2 regions of the Brachybacterium zhongshanense genome follow, and region 1 is predicted to be linked to the other one. Evidence: predicted binding sites of a transcription regulator. Region 1 holds the regulator's gene; the other holds the start of a gene.
The links. The regulator LexA, encoded in region 1, represses DNA repair genes until DNA is damaged. The targets are predictions, from matches to a motif close to TCGAACANNTGTTCGA.
Positions count from the first base shown of each region.

Region 2: a site for LexA is predicted at 4,150-4,165, ahead of ACZ5AJ_RS02680 (HNH endonuclease signature motif containing protein). Genes of this name have one in related genera too.

Region 1 covers NZ_AP043790.1:1,996,056-2,004,272, forward strand. The annotation lists gene ACZ5AJ_RS08955 (proteasome assembly chaperone family protein) at 1-610, opposite strand, end outside; gene ACZ5AJ_RS08960 (HelD family protein) at 744-3,002, shown strand; gene nrdR (transcriptional regulator NrdR) at 3,345-3,809, opposite strand; gene ACZ5AJ_RS08970 (LysM peptidoglycan-binding domain-containing protein) at 3,846-4,358, opposite strand; gene lexA (transcriptional repressor LexA) at 4,528-5,241, shown strand; gene ACZ5AJ_RS08980 (ATP-dependent DNA helicase) at 5,261-7,237, opposite strand; gene hflX (GTPase HflX) at 7,430-8,217, opposite strand, start outside.
Region 2 covers NZ_AP043790.1:586,126-594,342, reverse strand. The annotation lists gene ACZ5AJ_RS02705 (tellurite resistance/C4-dicarboxylate transporter family protein) at 1-1,080, opposite strand, end outside; gene ACZ5AJ_RS02700 (helix-turn-helix domain-containing protein) at 1,181-2,002, shown strand; gene ACZ5AJ_RS02695 (VOC family protein) at 2,118-2,912, shown strand; gene ACZ5AJ_RS02690 (helix-turn-helix transcriptional regulator) at 2,913-3,644, opposite strand; gene ACZ5AJ_RS02685 (DUF2249 domain-containing protein) at 3,739-4,053, shown strand; gene ACZ5AJ_RS02680 (HNH endonuclease signature motif containing protein) at 4,286-5,998, shown strand; gene ACZ5AJ_RS02675 (VOC family protein) at 6,018-6,236, opposite strand; gene ACZ5AJ_RS02670 (laminin G domain-containing metallophosphoesterase family protein) at 6,440-8,217, opposite strand, start outside.

The sequences.
Region 1 (8,217 bases):
TCGCCGGGTGGTCGGACCGACCCAGCTCGAGCTCGAGCAGGGCGCCGAAGGCGGCCGGCACCCCGATGTCGGTCTCATCATCGTCCTCGGGCCCCACCTCACGGATGCCGGACATGTCGATCCCGGCGAGCATCGAGGGATCGTTGGCATGGGCGAACAGACCGATGGGGCGCGTATGCGGGACGGCCATCGGGATCGCCTGCATCCCGACCACGCGGTCCACGTCGAAGAACTCGACGAGATCGATGATCGCCTGTGCGAAGCGGCGCCACTGGAGATCGGGCTCCGGGCCGTCGAGGAAGAGGAAGGGGCGATCCGACTCGTCGTACATGAGCGAGAGCGTGACCTCGGGGACATCGACGGAGGTGTAGCTGAGGCCATCGAACCTGGCCTGCGGTCGCGAGCCCCGGTAGTCCAGGAGCTCGTCGGCGTCGAACCTCACCAGACGCATATGACGCAGCTCATCGCGCAGGTAGGTCGCCGCGATGCGGCACGCACCCCCGGCATCCACCATCCCCGGCAGAGCATGGACGAGCGTCAGCTCTCCCCTGGGAACGGCATCGAGGACCTCCGGGTCCTCGAAGGCGTAGAGATCGCGCGGGTCCCGCATCGGCGTCTCCTCCCTCGCGGCCTCCCGGATGGCACACGCACCCAGGCCCGTCCACCATAATGGACCACCGCGCTCTGCCGGACCGGGGTCTCCCAGGGACGGCGGCGCACCCGAGGAGACCGTGAGGGGAAGCATGTCCGTGGACGCCGCTGAACAGCAGTTCACCAGGGAGCTCGCTCGCGAGCAGTCGTACGCGGATCGGCTGTACGAGCGGCTCGACGAGCTCATCGCTCAGGTGGAGCGCAATCTCGATCGCATCCAGGCGTCCCAGCACGCCTCCACCCATCAGAACCGCTCCGAGCGGGACTCGTTCATGGCCCTGTACGAGGACCGCCTCGCGCTTCTTCGCTCCGTCAGCCGGGCGGTGGTCTTCGGGCGCCTGGACACCGACGACGGCGCGCGTCGCTACATCGGCCGCATCGGCCTGTTCACGCCGGAGCGCGAGCAGCTCCTCGTGGACTGGCGCGCTCCCGCCGCCTCTGCGTTCTACCAGGCCACCTCGGCAGACCCTCAGGGGGTGCGGCTGCGCCGGCATCTGATCAGCCGCGGACGCACGATCACGGGTCTCGAGGACGATGTCCTGGACTCCTCGGTGCTCGAGGACGGCCACGATGTCGTCCTGCAGGGCGAGGGCGCTCTGCTCGCCGCAGTCTCCGGCCAGCGCACCGGCCGCATGGGCGACATCGTCGCCACCATCCAGGGCGAGCAGGACCGCATCATCCGCTCGGAGAACCGGGGAGTGCTCGTGGTGCAGGGCGGCCCGGGCACCGGGAAGACCGCCGTCGCCCTGCATCGCGCCGCATACCTGCTGTACACGCATCGCCGCCGGCTGGAGCACACGGGGGTGCTGATCATGGCGCCCACGCAGGGCTTCCTGCGCTACATCGAGCGGGTGCTGCCGAGCCTCGGCGAGTCTGGCGTCGTGATGATGACTCCGGGGACCCTCTTCCCGGGGATAGAGACGAGCATCCACGACGAGGACGAGGTCGCCCGTGTGAAGGGTGACGCCGCGATGGCGGAGCTGCTCGCGCGCGCCGTCAAGCAGCGCCAGAGGATCCCTGCACGCGATGTCCGCCTGCGCATCGACGGGACGGAGTTCGTCCTGACACGGGAGGACGTGCGCTCTGCGCGCCGCGATGCCCGTTCCGCGCACAAGCCGCACAACGCCGCTCGAGCCGTCTTCGTGCGCTCTGCGCTGGATCGGCTCGCCGAGCGCTACGAAGCTGCGCTCAAGGCCGCCGGACGCACCGTCGTGCCCGAGGACCGCCCCGACATCCTTGCCGATCTGCGGCACGACCCCGACGTGCGTCGCGAGCTGAATCTCGCCTGGCTGCCGTACACGCCGCAAGGGTTCCTGAGGGTCCTCCTCTCACGACCCGATCGCCTGCGCGCCGCTGCTCCGCGCGCTCTCGCTGAGAAGATCGACCTCCTGGTCAGACCCAAGGATTCACCGTGGACGGTCGAGGACGTCCCCCTCCTCGATGAGATCGCCGAGATCCTCGGAGAGGACTCCGCACCCGAAGAGGCCCGCGCCAGGGACGCCGCAGAGCGGCGCGAGGCGGACGTCGACTACGCCCGCAAGGTGCTCGAGAGCTTCGATACCTCCGGCATGATCCGAGCAGAGGATCTCGCCGACCAGGTCAATCGGGTGCGGGACGGTCGCACGCTCGCTGAGCGCGCTTCATCGGAGCGCTCGTGGACGTACGGCCACGTCGTCGTCGACGAGGCTCAGGAGCATTCACCGATGAGCTGGCGCGCTCTGATGCGCCGCTGCCCCACCAAGTCGTTCACCGTCGTCGGCGACGTCGCCCAGACCTCGTCGGCCGGCGGCACCAGCTCCTGGCAGTCAGCCCTCGCCCCCTACATCCAGGACCGCCTCCAGGTCGAGCGCCTGACGGTCAACTACCGGACGCCGGCGACGATCATGAAGCACGCCCTGGGTATGGCCCATGCGCATGACCTCCCCGTGACCACGGTGACGTCCGTGCGCGAGGGCGAGCGAGGCGCCGCCATCGAACGGTCCGCAGCCGATGCGCTGGAGAGCACCGCCGCCCAGCAGGTGTCGATGCTGCACGCGGAAGGGATCGGCCGGATTGCCGTCATCATCGCCGAGCATCGGATTCCCGAGCAGGTGCGCGCTCTGCATGCGAGCACCGGCGTCTCCGCGGTGGGATCGGGCTCCTCTGGCGTGGACGACGAGATCTCGGTGATGACAGCGAAGGACGCGAAGGGCCTGGAATTCGATGCCGTGGTCGTGGTGGAGCCCGCCGAGCTGGTGGACGAGCACGGCGCGGGCGACCTCTACGTGGCCATGACCCGTCCCACTGCGCACCTCGGACTCGTGCACGCACGGCCGCTGCCCGCGGGCATCGTCGGCGACAGCAGCATCTGAGCTCGGAGCGGAGCAGCGGGGCACGGCATGGCATCGCCGAGAGGATGCTGCTCGGACTGGAGCAATGCGGTCCGCCGACGGAGCCTCCGGAGAAGCGATCGGCGGCCGTGGCTTCCCCTCCACGACCGCCGATCTGATGTGCGCCTCGACGGCGCACGACGGATATCTTACGCACAGTCCGCACACCGGGGACCCACTGTTCCGATCAAGCTGAGAACTGCATCACATTCGGCGCGGATTCCACACCTCCACGTAGGGTGACCTGCGCAGATGCCACCATGGGACCGACAGCAGCGGAGGCCGCCGACCCCTTGCGCACGGACGAGCTCGGCTCGTCGGCCCTCACCTCTCAGCCGGCGCGGCGGTCTCCTCGCGAAGTCGTGCGATGGCGGACTCGAAGTCCTCGAGCGAGTCGAAGGACTGATAGACGCTCGCGAAGCGCAGGTATGCGACCAGATCGAGCTCCTTGAGCGGCTGCAGGATCGCCAGCCCCACCCCATGGGCCTCGATCTCGGCCTGCCCGCTCGCCCGGATGTCCTCCTCGACCCGCTGCGCAAGCACGGCCAGCTGATCATCGCTCACCGGCCGCCCTTGGCACGCCTTGCGCACCCCGGAGATCACCTTGCCGCGGCTGAACGGCTCGCTCACACCGGACCGCTTGATGACCGACAGGGACGCGGTCTCGGTGGTCGAGAACCGGCGGGAGCAGTTCGGGCACTGCCGACGGCGTCGGATCGTCGATCCGTCATCGGACGTCCGGGAGTCCACGACCCGCGAGTCGGGGTGACGGCAGAAGGGACAGTGCATCCCCCTAGACTACCGGGCCCTCCGGCGGCAGGGCCATCAGTCCTCGAGAGCCCCCGATGCAGGAAGCACGATCTGCTGGCCCGCGGTCACCCTGCCGGTGGGCAGATGGTTCAGCGTGCGCAGCTGCGCGATGTACTCCTGCTCGCTGACCCCCTCGGGCGCGAAGCGCTCCGCGTAGCCCCACAGGGTGTCGCCCGCAGCGACCGTGACGACCTCCCCCTCAGCCTCCTCCTGGCCGGCCAGGGCGCTGGGCACGTCGAAGGCCAGGATCAGCACGCTCGCCACGAGGAGGCCCAGCAGGAAGGCGAGGGCGGCGAGTACAGTGCGGCCGCGCCGCGTGATCTCCAGCCGGACGCTCGAAGGAGCCGCGGCGGCATCGCGACCCGACTCCGGGGAGCCGGTCGCCACAGGGCCGCGCGCTGCGGAGCGCCCCGCGGAAGGGGCGCCCGCCGCAGCCGCCGTCGCCTCGCCCCGGACAGGGAGGGAGATGATCCGCGCCTGCTGCGCAGCGATCCCGGACGTCGCGGGGACGGTCATGTGCGTCTGCATATCCGAACTCCTGTTCGATCGAACCTCTGTGCGAGAGTAGGTCAGGCATTGGCGACGCGCAAGACCTATCTCGAACACATGTTTGGCGAATCGTGTGCCCCCGCTTACCCTGGGAGCACGGACCACGGAATCGCGGGGGTCCGACAGACGAAGCCAGGAGGCCCTCACGATGACCCCGAGCACCCGACGCCGCCAGGAGCCGAGACTCAAGGTCGTCGGCGACGCGGAAGGATCAGCGTCCCCCTCGCTCACCGCGCGCCAGCGCCTCGTGCTCGAGACCATCCAGGACTCGATAGCCGGACGCGGATACCCGCCCTCCATGAGAGAGATCGGCGACGCCGTCGGCCTGACCTCCTCGTCCTCCGTCTCCCATCAGCTCCAGGCACTCGAGCGCAAGGGGTTCCTGCGCCGCGACCCCAAGCGTCCGCGCGCGATGGAGGTCGTCCTCCCCGACGAGGACGACGCGCCGTCGGCCGCTCCGGAGCCCGCCGAGGCGACCGCGGGCGGACCGTCTGTCGCGGTGCCGCTCGTCGGTCGCATCGCCGCCGGCGTCCCCATCACCGCGGAGGAGCACGTCGAGGACGTCTTCACGCTCCCGTCCCGGCTGGTCGGCGACGGTGATCTGTTCCTCCTCCAGGTCGTCGGGGAGTCGATGATCGATGCCGCGATCTGCGACGGCGACTGGGTGGTGGTGCGCAGTCAGCAGACAGCGGAGAAGGGGGAGATCGTCGCGGCGATGATCGACGGCGAAGCCACCGTGAAGACATTCGTCCAGCGCGACGGTCATGTCTGGCTGATGCCGCACAATCCCGCCTTCGCCCCGATCCTGGGCGACCATGCGGAGATCCTCGGGAAGGTCGTCGCGGTGCTCCGCTCCGTCTGACCCGCGAGGCCCGCCGCGCTCAGGCGCCGGTGCCGCTGAGGCGACGCAGCGCTCCGAGCGCGACGTCAGGATCCGTCGTCGGCCACAGAGGCGGCATCGCTGCACGCAGATAGCCCCCGTACCGGGCATTCGCCAGCCTCGCATCCAGCACCGCGACCATGCCGCGGTCCTCCTGAGAGCGGATCAGGCGTCCGGCTCCCTGTGCGAGCAGCAGCGCAGCATGCTGTGCGGAGACCGACATGAAGCCGTTGCCCCCGCGCTGCGAGATGCGCTCCTGACGGGCAGAGGTCAGGGGATCGTCGGGGCGCGGGAACGGGATCCGGTCGATGGTGACCAGCCGACAGGCGGGCCCCGGGACGTCCACGCCCTGCCACAGCGTCAGCGTCCCGAACAGGCTCGAGTCCTCACCCTCGCGGAAGTCACGGACCAGGTTCGCCATCGAGTCCTCGCCCTGGACGCCGATAGGCAGCGGGAGCCTCCCTCTGACGTGCTCGGCCGCGAGCTCAGCACCGCGACGCGAGGAGAACAGGCACAGCGCCCCGCCGTGCGACGCCTCGATCAGCTCGGTGAGATGGTCGAGCATCGCGAGCGCGGTCCCCTCTCGCCCAGGGGCGGGCAGGTGCCGGGCGACATACAGGATCCCCTGACGCGGGTAGTCGAAGGGGCTTCCGACGTCGAGCCCTGCCCACGCTCCGCGATCCTCCATCGCGGGGACCTCGTCCACTCCCGTGCGACCCGCACGAGCCAGGCCGACCTCGCCCGCCGGCGGTTCGAAGCGCCCGCCGAGAGCGAGCGTCGCCGAGGTCAGCACGGCCGTCCGATCCTCGAGGATCGCCCCGCGCATGGCCCCCGCAACGCTCATGGGCGCCACCTGGAGGCTCGAGCGACCGGTCGCCGCGGACCGTGAGACGGAGACGACGTCGTCCTCGTCGGGCGCCGAGAGCCGCTCGCACACGTCGATGATCTCCTGGAGGGAGGCGCGCACCGCCTTGCGTGCGCCCGCGGTCGCCACGGAACCGCCCTCCCCCGCCTCCTTGGCGTCCGAATGGGCTGTGCGGGCCTGCACCCTCAGCTGGCCGACGGCATCGCCGAGCCTCTGCGGCAGATCGCCGATGACCCTGCCGTCCGGCATCTGCTCGAGGGACTCCCTGAGCTCCTCGCCCGCATCGTCGAGCGCGGTCGCGGCGACGCCGAGGCTGCGGAGGTCACGCACTGCGCCCCGGACCATGCCGGGAGTGAGGACCTCGGTGACCGCGCCGGTCACGCGGGGGACCAGATCATGCGCCTCGTCGAAGACCACCACGTCATGCTCGGGGATGATGCCGTGGCCGTCGAAGGCATCGATCGCCAGCAGCGCGTGATTGGTGACGATGAGGTCGACCTCCCGCGCGAGCTCGCGACTGCGCTCGGCGAAGCAGTCCTCGACCATCGGACAGGTGCTGCCCAGGCACTGCGTGCCGGTGACCGAGACCTGGCGCCAGGCCCGATCCGAGACGGCGTCCTGGAGACTGTCACGATCCCCGGTCTCCGTCTCCTCAGCCCAGGAGCGCAGGCGCCGCACCTGGTCGCCGAGCTTCTCCGTGCCGCCGCCGCGGGAGACGTCGACCGGCACCTCGGCGAAGAGCGCCCCGGCATCGAGGTCCAGCGGGTAGCCGCCGTCGAGCTTGTGCCGGCACAGATAGTTGGCCCGCCCCTTCAGCAGGGCGAAGGTGGGGGTGCGCGGGAGATGCTCGGCGAGCGCCTCCACCAGCCGTGGGAGGTCCTTGCGCACGATCTGCGTCTGCAGGGCGATGGTGGCGGTGGACACGACGACGGGCCGACCGCTCAGCACCGCGTGACGCAGAGCGGGCACCAGATAGGCCAGAGACTTGCCCGTCCCGGTACCGGCCTGCACCAGCAGATGCCGACCGCCCTCCATGGCGGTCCCGACGGCCCGGGCCATGGCCTGCTGACCCTCGCGAGGGCTTCCGCCGACCGCGGTGACGGCCGCCTCCATGAGGGCGTCGAGCTCCGCGGTCGAGGCTGCGGGGGCGGGGGCGGAAGTCACCGATCAAGGGTAGCCGCACGGGCCGACCGGCCGCTCCCGCCGCGCCGTCGGATCCGTCAGATCCGTCGCACCCGACCGGGCCGGAGCGGCCGGAGGGCCGTGTCCGGCGAGCGACCGGAGGGCCGTGTCCGGAAGGCGACGTCAGGCCGCCGCCCGCAGCTCCGCGGCGAGCGCCTCGTCGACCCGTGCATGCAGGTGCGTGCCCTCCGCCAGGTGCTCCTCGGCGATGACCTCGCCGTTGGAGTGCACGCGCGAGACCAGATCCCCGCGCGAGTAGGGCACCACCAGGTCGATCTCGACAGCCGGGCGGGGCAGCCGCTCGGCGATCAGGTCCCGCAGCTCCTCGATGCCCATGCCCGTGCGGGCCGAGACCACGGCGGAGTGCTCCACCTGGCTGCGGATGCGCGCGATGGTCTCGGGCGATGCGAGGTCGGCCTTGTTCAGGACGACGATCTCGGGGACGTCGAAGCCCTCGAGCTCCCCGAGCACTGTGCGGACCGCCCGGATCTGGCCCTCGGGGTCGGGATGGGACGCGTCGACCACGTGCAGGAGCAGGTCGGAGTCGCCCACCTCCTCGAGCGTCGAGCGGAACGCCTCCACCAGCTGCGTGGGGAGGTGCCGCACGAAGCCCACGGTGTCGGCGTAGGTGAACTCGCGGCCGTCGGGGGTGCGGGAGCGCCGCACCGTCGGGTCCAGGGTCGCGAACAGCGCGTTCTCGACCAGGACGCCGGCACCGGTGAGGCGGTTCAGCAGCGAGGACTTCCCGGCGTTGGTGTACCCGGCGATCGCGACCGAGGGCACCTTGCTGCGCCGGCGGTCGGCCCGCTGGGCCTCGCGCCCTGGCGCCATCGCTCTGATCTCCCGGCGGAGCTTGGCCATGCGATCGCGGATGCGGCGCCGATCCAGCTCGATCTTGGTCTCGCCAGGGC
Region 2 (8,217 bases), 1.4 Mb from region 1:
TGCTCCCCGCACCAGTGCGGTGACGAGGCCCGCTCCGACCAGCAGCCAGGCGAGGAGGGCGACCCCGAGGAATCCGACGCCGAAGCGCTCGATGACGGGCAGATGCTCGACGGTCCCCAGCCGCATCGAGGCCACCGAGAACATCCCCAGCGGGAACACCATCGACCACAGCGCGGGGGTGTACCGCAGGGGCACGCGCCGGATCACATGGCGCCAGAAGCCCGCTCCCACCAGCATCGGGATCAGCCAGGCGGCGAAGCACCAGAAGATCACGACGGTTCCGCCGATGAGTGATCTGGCCGCATCGACCATGGGCGTGGACTCCATGGCGAACACGCCCGCTCCGGCGACGACGGCGATGGCGAGCGCTCCCATCGACACCCAGTAGGGCGGCTCGAACTCCTCGGGCGCGATGCCGAAGTGCACGATCCGGAGGATGACCAGCACCGCGATCCCGATGTAGAGGATCGTCCCGACAGACCACGACATCACGGCGATGATCCCCACCAGCGCCGACCAGCGGGGGATCAGCGGGTGGGCGGCTGCCATCCCCACGGCGAGGGACTGCGAGGCGACGGACCAGATGAACCAGGTGCCGTTGGCCCGCGCGAGGATCGGCCGCCCGTCGCGCATCATCAGCACCTGCCATGGCAGCACGTATCCCAGCACGAACCAGACCGACGCGCCGACGGCGAGCAGCGCGAGCGCGACGGCATGCAGGCGGGTGTCCAGCAGACCCACCGCGAGCACGTCGGTGCCCGCCACGATCGTGAAGTACGAGAACGCGGCCGCCGGGTTGCGGAGATCCTCCCGCACGCGCCGCGGATGCCGCACCTGCCGCAGGACGTACAGGACGGCGAGCACCGCGTACGCTCCCGCCGCGATCGCCAGCATCGCTCGCCAGAGGACGGGGACCCCCGCCTCGCGCAGACCGATCCCGAGGATCCCCGTCGCCATCACCAGCGCGAAGCAGCCGGGTGAGAGCGAGGCGATCGCCTCGTCGCAGCGGCGCGCGAGCCGACGACGGCTCGAGGAGCCCATCGGGGCGGTCGACGGGGACGCGGTCGGGGACGAAGGCACGCTCCCATTGTGGACCAGCCCGGATGACCACCAGGGCCGGTTCCTCGGACCGGGGTCCGGCGCCTGGCGCACGACCGGGCCCTTCCGTAGACTCCGAGAGGTGAGTGCGATCACAACGACCGCCGAGCCGAGCGAGGCTCCTGGGGCCTCCCCCTGGGTCTCGATGCTCTCGCTCGCGCGCGAGGACTCCGCCTCTCTCGATGTTCCCGATCTCGCCGCGGCCGCCGGCTACAGCCCCTTCCACTTCGCACGGCTCTTCCGCGCACGGATGGGCATCAGCCCCGGCCGCTTCCTCACGATGCTGCAGATCGATGCCGCCAAGCGCCTTCTCCTCGAGGACGACTCGCCCGTCATCGACGTGGCCACCGCTGTCGGCTTCGACTCCCTCTCGAGCTTCTCCCGCCGCTTCCGCAGCACCGTCGGGGTCCCGCCCGGCGGACTGAGGCGCCTGGCCGACGACGTCGCAGACCATCCTCCCCGCCCCTTCTCCCTCCTCGAGCGCGCGGCCCCGAGCCCCTCGGCCACGGTGACGGTGCGCCTCGAGCTCCCCGCATCCGTCGGCCGACGGGGCGACGCATCGGTGTGGGTCGGCTGGTACCCGCAGCCCGCACCGATCGGGCTTCCCACCGCCGGCCTCCTCGTCCGCGGCGAGGAGGCCGTGGCACTCCCGCTGTGCCCGGGGGCGCCGTTCCTGCTGGGGTTCGCCGTCCCCGCCCACGCCGATCCGCAGGACCACCTGCTCCCCGAGGCCCCCATCGTCGCCGCCCACCCGGAACCGCTCACGGCGCCGCTCGCAGTGCCGCTCGCAGCACCGCTCGCGGAGTCGGAGCAGATCGTCCTCCGCTTCGCCCCGCAGCCGCCCGAACGCAGCATGCCGATGCTCTCGGCGCTGCCGAGCCTCTGCCGCTCCGCAGGCGGCTGACGCGCAGAGTCCTGAGCAGGATCGGACAATCGCCGTCGGCCGCGGGCTCCTAGCGTGGAGGGACGACGAGGCCCGTCGGGCCGTCGGTCGCAGACCGCACATCGCTGGAGGAACCATGAGCCGCAGGACCGGAACCACGACCTGGATCGACCTCTCCGTCCAGGATCTCGATGCAGCGAAGACCTTCTACGCCGGCCTGTTCGGCTGGACCTTCGACGACATGGGCGAGCAGTTCGGCCACTACCACCTCATCCGCAACGAGGGCGCGCTCGTCGGCGGTGCCATGGGCGTCGCCGGCATGACCTGTCCGGACGGCGGACCGCTGCCCTCCACCTGGGGCGTCTTCCTCGCGGTCGACGACATCGATGCCCGGCTCGAGCGCGCGAAGGCCGCAGACGGCACCGTGCTGGTCGAGCCGATGGACGTCGGCGACGAGGGCCGCATGGCCGTCCTCCTCGACTCCACCGGCAAGGACATCGGGCTGTGGCAGCCCGGTGATCTCGAGGGCTTCGAGTTCACGGGCGCTCCGGGCTCCCCGGTGTGGTTCGAGCTCATGTCCCACCGCTTCGACGACGCCTCGACGTTCTACACGGACGTCGTCGACGCCCACCTGGTCCCCATGGGCGAGCCCATGGACGACGGGACCCGCTACTCCACGAACGGGGCCGGCGAGGACGCCAGCTGGGGGCTCTGCGATGCCACCGGATTCATGCCGGAGGATGCCACCGGATGGCGGATCTACCTGGGCATCGAGGCGACCGATGCCGCACTGTCGAGGCTCCGCGAGCTCGGTGGTTCCGTCCTCGACGGCCCGGTCGACTCCCCCTTCGGCCGCATCACCACCGTCGCCGACCCCGAGGGCGCGACCTTCCAGCTGTGCGCGATGAGCGAGGCCGTCCCGGAAGGCTGATCACACCGACGACCGCATGTGCAGCGAGCATCGGCCCGAGCCCGCGAAGGGCTGCAGGTCGACGCTCTCCCCGGGCTCGGATCCCAGATGCTCGAGGACTCCTTCGACCATGCCGCGATGGACGGCGCAGACCACCTGCGTCTGCCGCGAGGCGGCCTCGAGGAGCGGACATCTGCGCAGGGAGATCTCCTGCCCCCTGCCCTCCGGGTCGAACCCCTGCTCCGCCATGACGGCCAGGACGATGTCCCGCTGCGCACGGGCGTCCGGCCCAGCAGGGTCGTCCCGCGCCTCGCAGGCCGCCGAGTCCCGGGCGATCTCCTGACCCCAGCGGCGACCCGCTGCGCGGGCAGTCGCCGAAGGGTCGGGGGCGGCATGGGCGAGGGCGTCCGCCAGCACCCCGGCGAGCTCCGCGTACGGCGACGACGGGCCCTGCCGCACGGCCCTCCACAGCCAGGCCGGCCTCCCCCGGCCCTCAGCGCGGGCACGTCGACGAGTGACGTGGCCGTCCTCCAGCAGGTGCCCGAGATGCCCTCGCACGGTGTTCTCGTGCAGCCCGGTGGACCGCACCAGCGCGCTCAGGGACACCGGCGCCTGCTGCGCCTCGATCGTGCGCAGGACGAGCTCCCGTGACGACGAGTGCCGCCTCCCTGTCGACGCGGTACGTCGGCTCAGGCTCGACTGCGGGCTCTGCAGCGGGCTCTGCAGCGGGCTCTGCCGACGATCCTTTTCCACGGCGTCGACTGTAATATATTCATCGCGGCATCGTCGCTGTCGCCCCGGCTCAGCGACCGGTGAGCGCCGACCACAGCACCGACCAGGAGAAGCCATGGCAGACATCGAGATCCAGCGTTCGCGCGACGAGGCCGTCGACCAGAAGCTCTCGCAGGGCTGCGCCTGCGGCGAGCACGACGAGGACCTTCCCGAGCTCGACGTGCAGACCATTCCGCACGCGATCCGTCATGCGGCGATCTTCGGGGCGCTCGAGTCGCTGGCGCTCGAGGCCGGCCTGATCCTCTCTGCGACGCACGATCCGGTCCCGCTGCTCCTCCAGCTGCAGGCGAAGCACGGGGACTCCTTCTCGACCGAGTACCGCGAGCGCGGCCCGGAGCGGTGGCGCATCCTGGTCCGCCGCAAGCGCTGACATCAGTCACCCCTCCGCCGGCCCCTCCTCCCCCAGCTCCTCCCGCGGACCCCTGAGTCACGAAGAGATCACCGCTGTCCACACCCCTTCCATCCGTCGAACACATGTTCTAGGATCGATGCATATCCGCTGGTGGGGAACATATGGGGAAGCCAAGCGAAGGTAGCGGAGACTGCAATGGCGGCACCGTCGCGCGCTCTGCGCGGCGGTGGATCTCGGGAGGGGGACGGCCATGCTCACGACGTCGGACGGAGTCCCGACAGGTCCTGTCGCGCCTGTCTTCGGGCCCGGAGTCCTGGATCAGATCCAGGCGCGGGCGGAGGCGGCCGCGCGCATCCTCCGCGGACAGGAGGAGCGGGAGCAGGAGCAGCAGCAGACGGAGCCGGAGGCGGCATCCGGCGACCGTCCTCCTCGACGCACGGTCCGCGCACGCCGTCCCCTGGACCCCTCGGCCTTCGCCGAGGACGCCGGGGTGGATCCCGGCAGCTACGAGGCTCTGATCGCTCGGGACCTCTTCGCGACCCACCATGGGGAGGCTCTCTCCTACGCGGTCCGTCTGCGCCGCATGGCGCAGCTGTGGGACGAGACCGCCTCCGACGGCGAGGGCGATGTCAACGCGATCCTCCTGGCCGACGTCCGCCGGACCACCATCCCGCGGGCATCGCGCATGATGCGCGATGCCCATCGCGCCGTATGCCTCCTCCATCGGGTGCTCGAGCGCCTGGAGCACGGCCATCTGACGGTCGAGTGGTTCGAGCACCTGCTGCGTCGGGTCCGCGGCCTGGAGGACGACGAGATCGACATCGTCGACGAGTACGTCGCCGACTGGGACCTCGCCAACATCTCCTTCAAGCGCTTCATGCGCGAGCTGTCCATCCTCCTGGCCTGGTTCCGCAAGCGCAGCGAGACCTCCCCCTTCGAGAAGCGGGACGTCTCCGTCGAGATCGACCCGGACGACGACGGCACGGCCTGCCTCACGGTCACCGGCCCGATCCACGAGATCCTCAGCCTCTCGCGCCGGCTCGACCTGGCCGCACGCGCGGTGCAGCGCCAGCAGCGCCAGGCAGTCCTCGAGGGCGAGCAGATCCCCTTCGACATCGACGGCGACGTCGAGCGCACCGGCAGACGGATGCCGCTCTCGAAGATCCGCTACGCGATCCTCACCGGCACAGTCCTCGAGACGCCCGGCGTGGAGGTCGACGGCAGCCGCTTCCGCATGGAGGTGGTGGTGCCGATGATGAGCATGCTCGGCCTGTCCGACGCCCCCGGCGTGATCGACGGGACCATCCCGATCCCCGCCTCCCTCGCGCGGGACATCGCCGCTGACGAGCCCACCTGGTACCGCATCCTCACGGACCCCGTCACTGGAGAGTTCCTGCCGCTGCCCGCCGACCGGTACACGCCCACGAAGCAGATGGCCGAGTTCCTGCGGCTCCGGAACCCCCTGTGCGCGGTCCCCGGCTGCACTCGCAGCGTCGGCACCTTCGGCGAGATGGACCATATCGAGGAGTTCGATCATCGACATCCTGAGCAGGGCGGCCCCACCAGCATCGAGAACCTCCACCGGCTCTGCGGTCACCACCACCAGCTCAAGACGTTCGGCCTGATCGACGTGGAGCGCAATGCCGACGGCACATCCACCTGGACAGTCGACGACCACCGCATCTGCGACGTCGAAGACACCGTGGACCTGCTGACACCGGATCTCGCCGCTGACCTGCTCCGCTCCTGGGAGGATCTCATCGATCGGCGCTTCGACCGCGAGCTGCGAGCGGTCCGCCATGCCTACCCCGACGCCGAACCGTCCGAATGGCTGCGGCTGCTCGAGAAGCACTTCGACGATCCGCTCCCCGACCCACCGGAACCAGAACCAGAACCAGAACCGGACCTCGATCCGGTCACGACCGGCGCCCCGCCGTCGGCCGGCTCACCCCCGCCGTTCTGATCCCTGCGCCCCGCTCGGATCAGGAAGTCGGGATCTCGATGGTGCCATCCTCGCGCGCCGGCATCATGGGCGCGTAGGCGACCTCCCACAGGTGGCCGTCGGGATCGGCGAAGTATCCGGAGTACCCTCCCCAGTCCGCCCGGGTCGGTGCCTTCACCAGGCGCGCCCCGGCATGGAGCGCATCTCGCAGGGTGGCGTCCACCCCCGCCTCATCGGCGAAGTTCAGCGCGAGCGTCACTCCGCGGACTCGTCACCTCGCTGCTCCCAGCCCAGGCGGCGGTAGAACGCGGCCGACGCAGCGACGTCCGCGACACCGAGCGTGACGATCGAGAAATGGGCGGGGACCGGCATGACGCCTCCTGCGCACGAGGGACGCCGCCGTCGACGCCCGATGCCCCGACCCTACGGCCCCGGCCGACGATCGGCCAGGGGCCCGCAGCCTCACCCCTTCCCGGGGCTGGAGTCCCCGCCCTCGCCGGTCGTGAAGGTGCTGAACTGGATGACGCCGCCGCCCTCCCCCGTGCGGGTGACCGCGAACCAGCCGTAGGCGGCCCCCTGGTCCAGGTGCTTCCAGCGGATGCTCGCGGCCTCGCCGGAAGGGTGGTCGACCTCCCCGATCCGCCGATCGCTCGGGGTCAGGCCCAGCAGGGCATCCGTGCTGAAGGTCGTCGTGCGGGTCTCGAGCTGGATCGGCAGCCGGGTGTCGTCCTCGGTGCCGTCATAGCGTCCCTGGGTGTCGTACTCCGAGGCGCCGAAGTCGTCGAGGTACGGGGAGTACGTGTCCACCGCCATCTCGCCCGCGTCCAGATCGAACTGCAGCAGGCGGAAGTAGGCCGAGCCGAAGCGCAGACCGTCCTCCGGGTCGTAGCCGCCGGCCTCCGTCAGCCCCAGCTCCTCGGCGCTGATCTCGTAGAACTGGTAGTCGGCGAGCAGCTCGACGATGTTGTTGCCCTGGTCGCCGACATCCCTGCGGACGCTGATGCTCACACCGTGCTCGTGGCCGGACAGCACCAGGGCGACGTTCGGATGGCCGGTGATGACCTGCTCGAGGATCAGGGAGCCGTCGGCCGAGAAGGAGCCCCCGCGTCCGTCGGCCGCGTCAGAGGGCTTGTTGTAGGCGTGGGTGAGGACGATGGCGTTGCGGGTCGGGTAGCGGTCCAGGACGTCCGACGCCCAGGCGGCCTCCTCCTCGGTCACGTCGTAGCCGAGGCTCACGGCGATGAACTCGAGCCCGCCGGCGGTGAACAGCGTATAGCTGTTCTGGTTGTCGCCCTCCTGCCAGGGGTGGTACTCGGCGCCCGCCTCCTGCCAGGACTCCGAGGCCGCGAGCGCCTCGTAGCGGTCCGCGCCGAAGTACTCGTCGAACAGGCTGTCCGGGCCGACGTCGCCGCCGCCGAGGTTGTCATGGTTGCCGGGCAGCACCGCATGCGGGATGCCGGTGTCCTCCAGCAGCCTCTGGGTCTCGGAGGCGAACGCGAACTCCTCCTCGGCGACGGTGCGATCGGTCGCCCCCGTGTTCCAGGACTCGATGACATCGCCGGTGTGGGCGACGAACTCGACCTTGTACTCCTCCGCATGCTCGGCGAGCCACGAGTACGAGGACTCGTAGGCGGAGGCCCACTCGGCGCGCTCCTCCGCGGTCTCCTGCTGCGTGGCGCCCTCCGAGAGGTACTGGGTGTCGGTGATGTGCATGAGCGAGAAGTCATAGTCGTCGGGGTCCTCGAAGGAGTCCCGCACCTCGTTCTCGAGGTCGTCGGCGAAGGGATCGACACCCAGGACCAGCACCTCGATCTCGCCGTCGGAGTCGTGGGCCGCGGTCGCCGAGGCGCTCAGCTCGATGCTGCCGTCGGCCGAGCCGCGGGCGGAGTCGACGACCTCGAAGCGCCCCGTCGACGAGTCCAGCAGCAGCAGACGGATCTCGCGCGCCGGATCGGTCTCCCCGCTCCACAGCACCGTCTGCCCCTCCTCCGAGAAGGGGATCGAGGTCCGCAGCGCCGGGGACTGCGAGGTCGACCGCGCCTCCAGGGGCTCGCCGATCTCCCCGATCTCCTCAGGGTCCCGGATCTCGACGTCGGCGGAGACCGAGCCGTCGGCCGCGATCGCTGCCGGGTCGACGACGCCCTGCACGGTGCCGGTCCCGTGCGCGACATCAGCCTCCAGGAAGGTGGTGGTGAGGTCCCCACCGTCGGGATCGGTCGCGGCCGCGGTGAGGGTCGCCG